4 regions of the Variovorax sp. P2_H12 genome follow, and region 4 is predicted to be linked to each of the others. Evidence: predicted binding sites of a transcription regulator. Region 4 holds the regulator's gene; each other region holds the start of a gene.

The links. Region 4 encodes FNR, which switches genes on or off when oxygen is low (the NO sensors DNR and NnrR bind a similar motif). Its sites were predicted from a motif close to TTGATNNNNATCAA; they were not measured.
Region 1: the regulator FNR is predicted to act here: its motif matches at 2,523-2,536, upstream of AC1DYK_RS05650 (potassium channel family protein).
Region 2: the regulator FNR is predicted to act here: its motif matches at 2,057-2,070, upstream of AC1DYK_RS04880 (lipid-binding SYLF domain-containing protein).
Region 3: the regulator FNR is predicted to act here: its motif matches at 1,906-1,919, upstream of AC1DYK_RS05855 (MBL fold metallo-hydrolase RNA specificity domain-containing protein).

Annotation. Positions count from the first base shown of each region.
Region 1 is NZ_JBFUFO010000006.1:63,020-66,634, forward strand. Features, by position in the region: gene AC1DYK_RS05635 (ABC-F family ATP-binding cassette domain-containing protein) at 1-126, shown strand, start outside; gene AC1DYK_RS05640 (hypothetical protein) at 140-706, shown strand; gene AC1DYK_RS05645 (hypothetical protein) at 875-1,105, shown strand; gene AC1DYK_RS05650 (potassium channel family protein) at 1,241-2,353, opposite strand; gene AC1DYK_RS05655 (hypothetical protein) at 2,654-3,067, shown strand; gene AC1DYK_RS05660 (hypothetical protein) at 3,075-3,302, shown strand; gene AC1DYK_RS05665 (hypothetical protein) at 3,447-3,615, shown strand, end outside.
Region 2 is NZ_JBFUFO010000005.1:86,002-89,616, reverse strand. Features, by position in the region: gene AC1DYK_RS04895 (TolC family protein) at 1-1,368, shown strand, start outside; gene AC1DYK_RS04890 (hypothetical protein) at 1,412-1,789, shown strand; gene AC1DYK_RS04885 (YMGG-like glycine zipper-containing protein) at 1,807-2,034, shown strand; gene AC1DYK_RS04880 (lipid-binding SYLF domain-containing protein) at 2,176-2,868, shown strand; gene AC1DYK_RS04875 (phosphate acetyltransferase) at 2,993-3,615, shown strand, end outside.
Region 3 is NZ_JBFUFO010000006.1:104,138-107,752, forward strand. Features, by position in the region: gene AC1DYK_RS05850 (ATP-binding protein) at 1-416, shown strand, start outside; gene AC1DYK_RS05855 (MBL fold metallo-hydrolase RNA specificity domain-containing protein) at 504-1,856, opposite strand; gene AC1DYK_RS05860 (class I SAM-dependent methyltransferase) at 2,120-2,740, opposite strand; gene AC1DYK_RS05865 (MBL fold metallo-hydrolase) at 2,777-3,615, opposite strand, start outside.
Region 4 is NZ_JBFUFO010000023.1:41,104-44,718, reverse strand. Features, by position in the region: gene ccoG (cytochrome c oxidase accessory protein CcoG) at 1-843, shown strand, start outside; gene AC1DYK_RS18125 (FixH family protein) at 863-1,138, shown strand; gene AC1DYK_RS18120 (hypothetical protein) at 1,143-1,388, shown strand; gene fnr (fumarate/nitrate reduction transcriptional regulator Fnr) at 1,369-2,085, opposite strand; gene hemN (oxygen-independent coproporphyrinogen III oxidase) at 2,210-3,615, shown strand, end outside.

The sequences.
Region 1 (3,615 bases), on a different contig from region 4:
CAACCCCTGCCGGCGCCGGAGATCGCCGAAGCCGGCAAGCGGCTGAAGACGCTCGGCGACGAGATCGCCCGGCTCGAAGAGCGCTGGCTGGCCCTGTCGGACCAGCTCGAGGCGCTCGCCGCCTGATAATGCAGGCGGCATGCCCTCCGCCATCGAACTTGCTCAAGGTGATCCACAGCTGATTGCGGCCATTCGGCGCAGTCGCCGCCTGCTCGGGCGCAAGGCCATGATGGCTGCCGTGGTGGGCGCCGTGCCGCTGCCCGGCATCGACTGGGCCGCCGACGCGGCCCTGCTGGCGCGCGTGGTGCCGCAGATCAGCGCCGAGTTCGGCCTGTCGGTGACCCAGGTCGAGCGCATGGCGCCGAACGAGCGCGAAACCATCCGGAAAGCGGCCGCGACGGTCGGCGCGCTGCTGGTGGGACGCCTGGTCACGCGTGACTTGCTGGTCGCGCTGGCGCGCCATGCGGGGGTCAAGCTGACCGCCAGCCAGGCCGCCAAATTCGTGCCCATCGCAGGCCAGGTGGTTTCCGCCACGCTGAGCTACGCGGCGCTGCGCTCCCTGGGCGAACTGCACATCAAGGATTGCGTGCAGGTGGCGCACAGCCTGCGACACCAACTGCCGCCACCCGGAAGTGCGCAGGCCGTGGCGCCACCGCCCGCACCCTCCCGACTGGCCAGTACCTGGAATCGCTTTCGGCTGCGCTAGGAAACTAGCACTAAAGAATTCAATACCTGCCCAACGCGTCAGGTTGTTGGCCGAGCACGATAATCGGCGCAGAGTATTCCGCCGAGCTGGAGACATAATGACCAAACTCAGGCAGTTGACTTCTGCAGGAGTTGTTCCGGAGGCAAGTCGGGTTCGGAGGAGCGGAAGATGAACGAAACAGACCTCGCAGCTTCAGTCGAACGGCTCATGGCCCGGGTCGACTACTACCTGCACTGCGAGTTGGACGAAGAGTACGACCACGACCGGCCGGACACGGCGCGCGGTCTGCTGGAAGCGGCCTTGCGACAGGAGTTGCTTCGGGCCAGCGCGGTGGGTGTCGTTTCAGCCATTGCCGGCGCTCGACTTCCAACGACGATGGACGGCGACACAGCCGGATAGTCAGCACAACAAAGGCCGTACCCAACGGCCTTTTTTCTGCTGGCAGCGCCCCGCATGGCGGCGGACCCACCTCTCCGAACAGCAGGACAAATGTCTCTCGCGCACGGGACCCCAGCCACGACCGTGAGATCGATATCAGTCCGGGCGCCCCTCCGTGAGTTGCCGGACGACCGCATCGCGACCGAAGCGCTCGGCCCCTGTCGCTGCGGGGTCGATCCAGTCCGGCACGTCCAGCAGCAGGTACGTGGCCAGACCTTCTAGTCGGGGCTCGTAGGTACGTCGCAACTGGCCGATGGCCGGCAGACTGGCCTCGTCGTCACGCCAGGTCGGCAGGATCCGACGAATCGTCGACGTGAGATGCCGCAGCGCCTCGGCGTCCATCCGGCGGACCGACACCTGCCGCGCCGGTGCCACGCGCAGCGACTCACTGGCTTCATCGAGGACGCGCCTCAAGGCCGAGAAGGTGGCGGTGGCCTGGTGACGCCGCGCGTCGTCAGCGCCCCCAATGAGCAACGTACAAACATCCAGAACCACCGCCAGCGAGCCCAGCCAGGAATGGCCCTCGTGTTGCGAGCGGTAGTACGCCAACATCGGATACACGGCCTGGCTCTCGATCAGATCGCTCGCCCAGATCTCCCAGTCCCTCAGCCAGCGTTCGAGCGCCTCTGGGCTGTCATGCACATGCCAACCCAGCAGGGCGGCAGCCGTCGGCGGCGAGCCGGCGCGCGCGGAGAATTCAATGAGTTGGAGATCGCGGCGAGTGAAGTGCTGATAGAGCACCGGCAAGTAGCCGATGGTCAGTGCGATGAAGCCGAAGCCGATACCGGCTTCGAGGATCACCAGCAGCCGCGCCAGCCAATGGTGCGGCACATTGTCGCCATACCCGAGTGTGAAGAAGGCGTCGCCGCTGATGATGATCAGGTCGACCAGCGCGTCGGAGCCGGCGTTGGGTACCAGGCGCTGCAGCGCCCAATGCACCAGTCCGAATCCCACGATCAGGCTCCCGCCCCACAGGGCGAAGAGCATGACCATCGACAGCGGTCCGTAGACGCCGATAAAGTCCTCGCGCCGGCTGCCGGTGGGCCAAAGGCCCGCGCATCGGGCCCAGACATGCCAGGTGCATTGAAAGAAATAGCGGTTCAGCCGTACCCGCCGGCGCACCGGGCGCGGCAGCAGCACCACTTCGAAGGCGTCGATCAGGGTCGCCAGAACCAGGAGGGCGCCGAGCAGTAAGGCGATCAAAGGCATCGAGCTCTGTCCGTGGATGAAAAAGCCCAGTATGTCTCGCCCGGTCTCAAGTTACCCCGCGCCCTTGCGGCGGGTTCGTGCATGAGGCCCTTGGCCGTCGTCATTCAGTCCCGCCAGCGGCCATGACGACGACGAAGGCCCAGCATCGCGCATCGACCAGTCCCACACCTTGATGCAGCGCAATGACGGACGATGTCGGCAACCGCCGCAGACCGCCGACGCCTGGCTTGCGCGCGATCAACCCTCGGCCGCGCCGTTCGCTTTAGCGTTCGCTCCATGAAGCATTTCATATCATTCCCGATGCGCAGGTTGTTGCTCGTCGCACTGATATCGTTCGCGTTTCAGGGCGGTACCGTGCTCTCCCGTCCGGCGCCCCAGCCCACGCTGGCGCCGGGCTCGTACGCCAGCGGCGGCATCGGCGAGCAAGGCCAGTCGGACATGCGGGTCACGCGCGATCTCTACAACTTGCGCCTGACGTTCGCCGAGGTCGGCACCGGCGCCTATGTCGCGGGGGTCAGCGTGATGATCGAGCCTGTGGGCCGGGGCATGCCATACGGCCCCTTTGCGGACTGCGGCCCCCTGTTCCATGTGGTCCTGAGTCCCGGCGTCTATCGCGTATATGCCACCTATGCGGGCGTCACCCAGGCCAAGACGTTTCGGGTCGGCAAGGGGGCGACGAACGGCACCTTCTACTGGCCCTTCCAACCCGAATGAGGCACAGATGAGAATCACCATTCATTCCGGCTCTGCTGCATCGGCCGAGCTTCAGGTGGGAACATCCCACCATCCTTACAACGGTCCGCTCCCCGAGATCGGCCAGACGATCTGGATCCCCGAGGACGCAAAGGTCGACGGTGCCGCCAAGGGAAAAGTCAAGGTGACGAACATCGTCTGGCACTACAACGCCGCAGCGAGCGCACTTTGGCCGGAGATCGTCTGCAGACGTTGATCGTCGATGCAGCCTCCAGGTGCCAGACTCCTTCGCCGCGCTCATGGTGGCGGACATCGCCGCCACAACGCGCGCCCACTCATTTCAAGACGCAACAAGCACAAGACAGTCGATGCCGCGTGCAACCGTTTCCCGTGACGATTGATGATTTTTCAGAGCCTGAGGACCTTGCGGCGCTACGGCCACGCATCGGGCGGGCCCACTTGCGGCACCGGTTGGCATGGCCGCGATCGTGACACGGGGCTTCTGCGGGTTGGCAGCAAGCCCCGCAAGATCGAACAAGGGCAACCGGTCGGCCGCCCCTCAATTCACG
Region 2 (3,615 bases), on a different contig from region 4:
GCTGGCTGCGCACTCAAGGCCCCGCCGACGGCGGCCGACCTGCACAAGGAGGTGCTGCCCCAGGCGCCGGCACCCCCTGCCTTCAGGGCCGGCGGGGGCGTCGCGGCGCCGGTGGCCGACGGCTGGCTCGCGGCCTTCGAGGAACCTGCGCTGACAGCGCTCGTCAACGAGGCCCTGGCCTACAACGCGGACCTGAGGGTGGCCGCGGCACGGGTCGAGCAGGCCGCCGGGTACGTGAAGGTGGCGTCGGCCGCCTTGCTGCCTTCGGTCGGGGTGATCGGCCTGGGCGGCGGCAAATCGGGCGGCGGCGGGGGCCTGGACGGGATCTTCCTGAACGCATCGCTGGAGCTCGACGTCTGGGGCCGCCTGCGCTACGGACGGGCCGCGACCCGCGAGCAGTCGGCGGCCGCCGAGGCCGACTACGCGTATGCGCGCCAGTCGCTGGCGGCGATGGTGGCCAAGGCATGGTTCCTGGCGGTCGAGGCCCGGATGCAGCGCGTGATCGCGCAGGATGCCCTGAGCTCATCCGAGACCCTGCTTCGGATGGCCGACGATCGATTGCGGGTCGGCAACGGCAGCGCGCAGGCGGTGGCGCAGGCACGCGCGAATGTCGGCCCCTATCGCGATACGCTGAAGCAGGTCGAGCTCGCGGGCGAGCAGGCGCGCCGTTCGCTCGAAATCCTGCTCGGACGCTACCCGGCGGCCGAGATCGCGGTCGCCGACCGCCTGTCGCCGATGCCCGCGCCGCTGCCCGTGGGCATGCCGTCGGAGCTGCTGGAGCGCCGGCCCGACGTGGTGGCGGCGGAGCGCCGCGTCGCCGCGGCCTTCGACCGGGTCGGCGAGGCCAAGGCGGCGCAGCTCCCCAGGATCAGCCTGACGGCGGGGGGCAGCAACGTGTCCAGCGAGCTGATCGTCCTGAAGGACGTCAGCAGCCCGGTCTGGAGCCTCGGCGCCAACCTGATCGCGCCGCTCTACCAGGGCGGCGCGCTGCGCGCGCAGGTCGAGATCCGGTCGGCCGAGCAGAAGCAGGCGGTGGCCGAGTACGCGCGCGCCGGCCAGAAGGCCTTCGCCGAAGTCGAGAACGCCCTGGGCGCGGAGTCGGTCTTGCGCGAACGCGACGCCATCCTCGCGGCGACCGTTCGCGACAGTGCCGAGGCGCTGGAACTGGCCCGGATCCAGTATCGCGTCGGCACCGTCGACCTGCGTGCGGTCGAGCAGAGTCAGCTCACGCTCTATGCGGTGCGGACCTCGCGATTGCGTGTTCAGTCCGAGCAGCTGGCACAACGCGCCAACCTCGTTCTGGCCTTGGGCGGCGGATTCGACCTGCCGGCCCTGGCAGTGGCTGCTCCGCCATGCTGTACCGAATGATGAGCCGGAGCGTTCGTTCAACGACTCCTTATGGAGGTGAATGATGACCAAGAGACTGAGTTGGCAGATGACGATGGTCCCGCTGCTCCTCGCCGCGGCGCTGGCATGCGGCCATGTCCGCGCGCAGGAAGTGCCCCTGATCACGGGCGAGCACTGGACCCGATCCAGCGAGCAACTGAAGAAGGTCTACCTGATCGGCGTCGCCAACGTGATCCAGATAGAGACCGCCTACCACGCCGGCAATGCGCCGCCTGACAGCCAGACCGTCATTCCCAGGGCAGCCAAGGGGCTCAGGGGACAGACGCTCGACACCGTGCGCATCGGACTCGACCGCTGGTATGCCGCGCATCCGGACCGGTTGCAACGCCCGGTCATCGAAACCCTCTGGTTCGAGATGGTCGTGCCCGGCCTCAAGAACTAGGCCTCGAGGAGAAAGTCATGAAGCACATCAGACTCATCGTTTCGATCGGAGCCGCCGTGATCGCGATCGGCTGCACGAACATGACGCCGCAGCAGCAGGGAACGGCAAGTGGCGCGGCCATCGGTGCCGCGGCCGGCGCCGGCATCGCGGCCATCGCCGGCGGCAGTGGCTGGACCGGTGCGGCCGTCGGCGCCGTTGCCGGCGGGGTCGCCGGCAACATCAAGGCCAACAGGCAACAGCAGTGAAGCGTGCGCGGGCCGGCCGGGGTTGAGCCAGATCAAGGTGCTCGGCGCGCCCGCTTCCCACAATGGCTTCCCGGGACGTGAGAAGGCCCCGCGACAGTTCGCAGCAACGTCGTCACTGACGGCACCACCGAGGAGATATCGATGAGCACAAACCGCAGACACTTTTCGTTCGCCGTCGGCACACTGACCCTCGCCGCGGTGTTCGTTGGCTTGCCGGCCCACGCCGCCGACGACGCCGACGCCAAGGCGCTTGTTCAGAAGGCACAGGCCACGGTCAACGCCTTCGCGAAGAACCCCGACTTCTCCGCCGGGTTCGGTACTGCCCTCGGCCAGGCCAAGGGCGTGCTGATCTTCCCGCAGATTCTCAAGGCGGGCTTCGTGCTCGGTGGCTCGGGAGGCTCCGGTGTCCTGATGGTGCGCGATGAAAAGACCGGAAGCTGGAGCGGACCGGCCTTCTACACGATGGGCTCCGCCAGCTTCGGATTCCAGGCCGGCGCGTCATCGGCAGAAATGGTGATGCTGGTGCACACACAGAAGGCGCTCGACTCGGTGTTCGCGAGCAAGGTGAAGCTCGGCGCCGATGCCTCGGTCGCCGCCTGGAAGAAGGGCATGGACGCCAGCGCCGCACTCGGCAGCGACTTCGTCGCCTTCTCGATGGTCAAGGGCGCGTTCGCCGGCCTGGCGGTGGATGGATCGGTGATCGACGTGCGCGATTCCCTCAATGCGGCTTACTACGGCAAGCCGGTCACGCCGCAGCAGATCCTGGTCATGAAGGAAGTCAAGAGCCCGGGTTCTGCAGGCCTGCAGGCGGCGTTGAAGCACGCCGCCAAGTAGTTCGTCGAAAGGGAGTCACCATGGACGCAGGAGCGCAGCTTGCGCGCAGCCATCGGGCGGGATCGAAGGTCGCCACCGTTCTTCGGAAGCGCGTGGCGCCGGCACGAAGGAAGAAGGCCTCCTCATGAACGCGAAGCACGAGAAGTATCAGCGCCTGATCGACTTCTGCAAGGGGATGCCCCCGATGCCCACGGCCGTGGTGCATCCTTGCGACCAGAGTTCGCTGGAAGGAATGCGAGAGGCCGCCAGGCTGGGGCTGATCGCGCCGATTCTGGTCGGGCCGCGTGCGCGCATCGAGGCCGTGGCCGCGTCCTTCGCAGTGGACATCTCCGGCTATCCCATCGTCGACGCGCCCTACAGCAACGCCGCGGCGGACGCGGCCGTCCTGCTGGTGCGCGAGGGCAAGGCCGACGCGCTGATGAAGGGCAGCCTGCACACGGATGAACTGATGGGGGCCGTGGTGAAGCGCGACGGCGGCCTGCGCACCGCGCGGCGCATCAGCCACTGCTTCGTGATGGACGTGCCCAGCTACGAACACGCCCTGATCATCACCGATGCCGCCGTCAGCATCGCGCCGACGCTGGACGACAAGATCGACATCGTGCAGAACGCGATCGACCTGGCGCACGCCTTGCAAGTGCAGGACGTGCGGGTCGCCATTCTCTCGGCGATGGAGACCATCAATTCGAAGGTCCCTTCCACCATCGAGGCAGCCGCCTTGTGCAAGATGGTGGACCGGCACCAGAT
Region 3 (3,615 bases), on a different contig from region 4:
GCGTGGTGGCCGAAGCCGCCCCGGCAGCCATCCGCAAGCAGCAGAGCATTGAAGTCGACGCGACGGACGAATGCCTGGTTCGCGGCGATCCGACGCTATTTGTGGTGCTGACTCGCAATCTGGTCGACAACGCGATCCGCTACAGTCCGGCGCGGGCAGCGATCCACATCGACGTCGAGCGCTGGCAGGGCCATGTGAGGCTCAGGGTCGAGGACAGCGGCCCCGGCATGAAGGAGGAGGACATCGCGCGGTGCGGAGAGCGCTTCTTCCGCGTGCTCGGCAGCGGCGAGAGCGGCAGCGGCCTGGGCTGGTCCATCGTGCGGCGCGTCGCCTCCGCACAGCAGGCAGTGGTGCGCATCGGGCGGTCGATCCGCCTGGGCGGCCTCGCGGTGAGCGTCGAGTGGGTCGCCGTCTGAGTACCGTTCGGGGATTGCACGCATGATCTCCGCGTCGCTGCTCTTCGCCGCCATCTTCGTCGACGGCCATCGTCGGACCTCTTTGCTTCAAAGCTCTCGGGATTCGAGATAGTCGGGCACGGTTACCGACCAGCCGTGGCGCTCCTCGATCGCGAGGCGCAGTGCATCGGCCGCGACCGGCTCGCCGTGCGTGACAAAGATGCGCCGCGGCGCCGGCAGGGCGCCGAGCCATGCCAGCAATTGCTCGCGGTCCGCGTGAGCGGATAGCGTGTCGAGGTTTGCCACCTCCGCACGGACTGGTATGTAGGCACCGTGAATCTTCACCTCCTTGGCCCCGGCCACCAGCGCCGCGCCGCGCGTGCCGGCCGCCTGAAAGCCGACGAACAGAATGGCGTTTTTCGCGTCGGGCGCATAGGACTTGAGGTGATGCAGCACCCGGCCACCGGTCGCCATGCCGCTGGCAGAAACGATGATCGAGGGATAGGTCAGCATATTGAGCCGCTTCGACTCCTCCACCGTATTGACGATGGTCGCTTCCTTGCTCATTGCGGCGCACTGCTCGTGGCTCAGCCGATGCTCGTCCAGGTGGCTGCGGAAGATGCGCGTCACGTCGGCCGCCATCGGGCTGTTGAGATAGACCGGCATGTCCGGAATGCGGCGCTCCTTCTTGAGCAAATGAATGCAGTGCAGCATCGTCTGCGCACGCCCCACGGCAAAGGACGGAATGATCAGAATGCCGCCGCGCGCGGCCGTGCGGTTGATCACCACGGCCAGCGCCGACAAGGTGTCCAGGTCGCGATGCCGGCGGTCACCATAGGTGGACTCCACAACGACATAGTCCGCCGGCTCCGACGGCGCGGGCGGCCGCATCACCAAGTCGTCGCTGCGGCCGAGATCACCGGAGAAGAGGATGCTTCCGTTCCCCCAGGCAATCCGAACGCTGGCCGCGCCCAGGATGTGCCCGGCGCGGCACAGGCGCCACGACCACCCCGGCCATGGGGACTGCGCCTCGTCGAAGGGCAGGACCTCGAACCGCTTGAGGGCCTCGCGGGCGTCGTCCTCGGTGTAGAGCGGCAGCGCGGGCTTGTGCTTCGAGTGGCCGTGCCGGTTCGCGAAATCCGCCTCTTCTTCCTGCAGTCGCCCTGAGTCCGCCAGCAGCAGCTCGCAAAGGTCACGCGTGGCCTGGGTGCAGTAGACCGGCCCCTTGAAGCCGAGCTTGATCAGACGCGGCACGAAGCCGCTGTGGTCCAGGTGAGCGTGCGTGAGCAGCACGGCGTCGACTTCCGACGCCTTGACCGGCAGGCGCTCCCAGTTGCGCAGTCGAAGTTGCTTCAGCCCCTGAAACAGGCCGCAGTCCAGCAGCAGTCGTCGGCCCTCGTGCTCGAGAAGGTATTTCGATCCGGTGACGGTGCCCGTGCCGCCAAGAAATTCGATGCGCATCGTCTCTCCTTCGATTCGCCGCAGCTTGGCATGCAACGATCCGAACCCTTTGACCTTCGTCAAGCGAGCGAGGTGTCACGCCCTGCATGATGGCCTTTCCAGCGGAGGCTCCCGTGGCCATTCGCCATCTGGACCGCCTGCTCTCGCCGACTTCGGCTGCTGTCTTCGGTGCGTCCGACCGGCCGGGTAGCCGGGCACCTTCGGGATGCAGATTGCCGCACTGTCCCCGGCACGCCCTTTGAAGCGGCGGCCGCGGCCGATGACTATTGCGGCTGCCGTTTGCAAAAGCAATAGACAAACTGCTGTGGCGCCCCCCAGGGCGTCTTGTGCACTTCGATGCTGCTGTCGACCAACTGAAAAGGCTCCCCGAATCTGGCGTGCAGTGCGGTCGGCTCGTAGCGTGCCACCGGCAAGCCACTGCATTTCTCGGGACCTTCGGGTCCGAAGGTCCCGACGATGGCGTAGCCGCCAGGCTTGAGCGCCTTGAGCACCTGTTCGACGTAGCGTTGGCGCTGCTCGTCGCTCGTGAGAAAGTGGAACACCGCCCGGTCGTGCCAGACGTCGTATGCGGCAATGGGAAGGTCGACATCAAGCACATCGCCGGCCAACCATGTCACCTTGCTCGACAGGGCCCCCAGGCGATGCCTGGTGACATCGAGCGCGGTCGTGGAGATGTCGAGGACGGTGATGTTGCTGCGGCCATCGGCCAGGAGGTCATCCACGAGCGTCGACTCACCGCCGCCGACGTCGATGATGCGGGCGTCCTTTGCGGGGGCCGCCTTCCGCACGTATCGAAGCGAAAGCAGCAGATGCGCAGCGTACCAGCTGACCGCTTCCGGAGCCTGCGTCCCGTAGACGGATTCCCAGTGTGATTTCGTGTTCATGATGCCCCTTTTGAATTGCCAGGCCCCAGGCCGGGCTCAAGCTTCCTGATTGCCCTCGAGGTGCGGGTGCACAGGAAGGGCATTCAGCGGGATGCGAAGGTAGGCGACCCCGTTGTCGTCCGGGGGCGGAAGCTGCCCGCCCCGCACATTCACCTGAATCGACGGGAGAATGAGCGTCGGAACATCAAGGGTGGCGTCGCGCGCCGTGCGCATTGCGACGAAGGCATCCTCGCCGATACCGTCGCGCACATGGATGTTGTGGACTCGCTGCTCGGCGACGGTGGTCTGCCATCGGGCCTGGCGCGATGCAGGCGGGTAGTCGTGACAGACGTACATCGTGGTTTCAGGCGGCAGGTCCAGCAGTCTGCGCATCGAGGCGTAGAGCTGGCGTGCGTCGCCACCAGGAAAGTCCGCGCGCGCGCTGCCGACGTCGGGCATGAAGAGCGTGTCGCCGACGAAGACGCAGCCGTCCACCAGATAGGCCATGTCTGCCGGGGTGTGACCCGGCACCAGCAATGCGGTGGCCTCGACCGCGCCAATCTTGAAGACCTCGCCGTCCCTGAAGAGGTGGTCGAACTGGCTCCCGTCCGGCAGAAAGCCGCGCTCCAGGTTGTAGAGCTTCTTGAAGGTCGCCTGCACGGTACGGATGTTCTCGCCGATGGCGATGAGTCCACCGACCTGCGCCTGGACGTAGCGCGCGCCGGACAGGTGGTCGGCGTGCGCGTGGGTTTCCAGAATCCAATCGACCTGCAGGCCCTTTTCCCGGACATAGTTCAGCAGCCGGTCGGCCGAGGCCGTGCTGGTGTGCCCCGACTTGAAGTCGTAGTCCAGCACCGGGTCGATGACCGCGGCCCGCTCCGTCGCATGGTCCCAGA
Region 4 (3,615 bases):
GGTTCCTGGGAAATCTTCTGGGTGCTGTTCTACGGCTTCGCGACCTACGGCAACGCCGGCTTCATGCGCGAGCAGGTGTGCAAGTACATGTGCCCCTATGCGCGCTTCCAGAGCGCGATGTTCGATCGCGACACGCTGATCGTGAGCTATGACGCCGCGCGCGGCGAGCCTCGCGGCGTGCCGGCGAAAGGGCGCGCATCGACCGCGGCGCCGCTGGGCCACTGCATCGACTGCCATCTGTGCGTGCAGGTCTGTCCGACCGGCATCGACATCCGCGAAGGCCTCCAGTACGAGTGCATCGGTTGCGGCCTCTGCGTGGATGCCTGCAACATCGTGATGGACAAGATGGACACGCCGCGCGGCCTGATCCGCTACGCCACGCAGAACGGCATGGCCGGCCGCTGGACGCCGCGGCAGGTGCTGCGGCGCGTGCTGCGGCCGCGGGTGCTGATCTACACCGGGGTGCTGGCGGCGCTGTGCATCGGCCTGCTCGCCAGCCTGGTGACGCGCACGCCGCTGAAGGTCGACGTGGTGCGCGACCGCGCGTCGCTGGCCCGCATCGTCGAAGGCGGCCAGCTCGAGAACGTCTACCGCCTGCAGATCATGAATGCCACCGAACAGGTGCAGCGCTACCGGATCGCTGCGGGCGGCCTCGAGGGGCTGAAGGTGTCCTCGGAGCCCGTGGTCGAGGTCGCGCCGGCGGAGTCGCGCTGGGTCGCGGTCCGGTTGCAGCTACCCTATGGGGCGGCAGCGGCGGGTTCGCACAAGGTGCATTTCGACGTCCGCGCCGAAAGCGGCAATGCCAGTGTCTCGGAGCCCGCGGTGTTCCTGGTACCGCGCTGATCAACCCAAGGACCAAGAGATGACGCACGACAACGACGCGATGAAACCCTGCCCTCCGTGGTACCGCTTCCCACTGGTGTGGATGGTGATCGGCGGGCCGGGCGTGGTGGTGGTCGCGAGCTTCGTCACCCTGTGGCTGGCGATCGCCACGCCCGACCCGGTGGTGGACCAGGACTACTACCGCAAGGGCGTGGAGATCAACCGCACCCTGGCCGACAAGAAGCTGATGCCGGCCGTGGCCGGGCGCAACCACGCGGCGACACCGGGCAGCGCCGTGCCGCTGCCGAAGGAGTGAGTGCATGCAGACGCGCCGCTGGATGTGGATTCTCTGGCCGGCCTTCCTGCTGGCCTGCGCGCTCGAGGTGCTGGTGTTCGCCCTGGTCGACCCGGGCGACCTGAACTGGCGCGGCGAGGCGCTCGGTGCTTCGCGCCAGGCCGTCTACACGGTCGGCTTTTTCGTCTTCTGGCTGCTGGCCATGGGGGCGGGCGCGCTGACCCTGCTGCTGACCCTGTCGGCGCGCGAGATCAACAGCCCGGCGGATTGACGATGCGGCGCAGCGCCTCGGGATCGACGATGCGCACGTTGCGCTGCTCGACCTCGACCATGCCCTCGGCCGCGAACTTCGACAGGGTCCGGCTCACGGTCTCGAGCTTGAGCCCGAGGTAGCTGCCGATTTCCTCGCGGGTCATGCGAAGCACCAGCTCGGAACGCGAGAAGCCGCGCGCGTGCAGGCGCTGGACCAGGTTCAGCAGGAAGGCGGCGAGCCGCTCTTCGGCCCGCATGCTGCCCAGCAGCAGCATCACGCCGTGTTCGCGCACGATCTCGCGGCTCATGATCTGGTGCACGTGGCGCTGCAGCGCGGTGATCTCGCGCGACAGCTCCTCGATGCGTTCGAAGGGCATCACGCAGACCTCGGAGTCCTCCAGCGCCACGGCGTCGCAGGTGTGCTGGTCGTTGACGATGCCGTCGAGCCCGATGATCTCTCCCGCCATCTGGAAGCCCGTGACCTGGTCGCGGCCGTCCTCGCTGGTGACGCGGGTCTTGAACACCCCGGTGCGGATCGCATAGAGCGAGGTGAAGGCCTCGCCGTTGCGAAACAGCGTCTCGCGCCGCTTGATCTTGCGCCGCGTCGCGACGATGTCGTCGATGCGCTGCAGCTCGCCCGGATTCAGGCCCACCGGCATGCAGAGCTCGCGCAGATTGCAGTTGGAACAGGCGACCTTGATATTTTCGGGTTTCATTGATGCAGTCGAGGTCATGGAGGGATTGTCCGACGGGGAGCGGGGTGGATGCTTGATGCAGGTCAATGATTGCAGATCGTGACGGCGGCATAGTGACACACCACAGCCCTTGCCGCCGCCCGCGATGCTCCCCCCCTCCGCTCCCGCCCTCACGCCGGCCCTGGCGCCGCCGTCCACCGTGCTGCGCCGCTTCGACTGCGCCGGCCCGCGCTACACGTCCTATCCCACGGCCGATCGCTTCGTCGACGCCTTCACGGCGGACGACTACGCGCAGGCCCTCGAGCAGCGCGGCGGGGCCGGCGCGAGCGCGCGGGCGCTGTCGCTGTACGTGCACATTCCGTTCTGCGAATCGCTCTGCTACTACTGCGCCTGCAACAAGATCGTGACCCGGCACAAGAGCAAGGGGCGCGAGTACCTGGACTACCTGTCTCGCGAGATTTCGCTGCAGGTGGAGAAGCTCGGCCGCGGCGCGGTCGTCCGCCAGCTGCACCTGGGCGGCGGCACGCCGACCTTCCTCGACGATGCCGGCCTGCGGGAACTCATGGCCATGCTTCGCGGCGCCTTCACGCTGTCGCCGGACGGGGAGCATTCGATCGAGATCGACCCTCGCACCGTCGACCGCGAGCGCCTCGTGACGCTGGCCGAGCTGGGCTTCAACCGGCTGAGCTTCGGCGTCCAGGACTTCGACCCGGAAGTGCAGAAGGCGGTGCACCGGATCCAGCCCGCCCGGCAGGTGTTCGACCTGATGGCGGTGGCCCGCGGGCTGGGCTTCGATTCGGTCAACGTCGACCTGATCTACGGACTGCCGCGCCAGAGCCCCGCGTCCTTCGACCGCACGCTGGAGCAGGTCTGCGCGCTCCGGCCGGACCGGATCGCGCTCTATGCCTACGCCCACCTGCCCGAGCGCTTCAAGGCCCAGCGCCGCATCGCGACCGAAGCCCTGCCCGATGCCGGCGCCAAGGTCGAGATGCTGTCGCGCTCGATCGCCGCGCTCACCGCCGCGGGCTATGTCTACATCGGGATGGACCATTTCGCGCTGCCCGGCGATGCACTGGCGGTCGCCCGGCGGCAGGGCCGGCTGCATCGCAACTTCCAGGGCTACAGCACGCAGCCGGACTGCGACCTGGTGGCCCTGGGCGTGTCGGCGATCGGCCGCATCGGCGCCACCTACAGCCAGAACGCGAAGACGCTCGAGGAATACTACGACCTCCTCGACCAGGGCCGCCTGCCGGTGGTGCGCGGCCTGGCGCTGACGCGCGACGACGTGCTGCGGCGCGCCGTGATCATGGCGATCATGTGCCAGGGACGGGTGGATTTCGAGGCCGTCGGCGCGGCCCACCTGATCGACTTCGAGCACCTCTTCGCAGCCGAACTGACCGCGCTCGAACCGCTCGCGGCGCAGGGCCTGGTGACCCTGGGCGATCGCTCCATCGAGGTCACGCCCCTGGGCTGGTTCTTCGTGCGCGCGATCGCCATGGTGTTCGACCGCTACCTGCAGGCCGACCGCAATCGCACGCGCTTCTCGCGCAT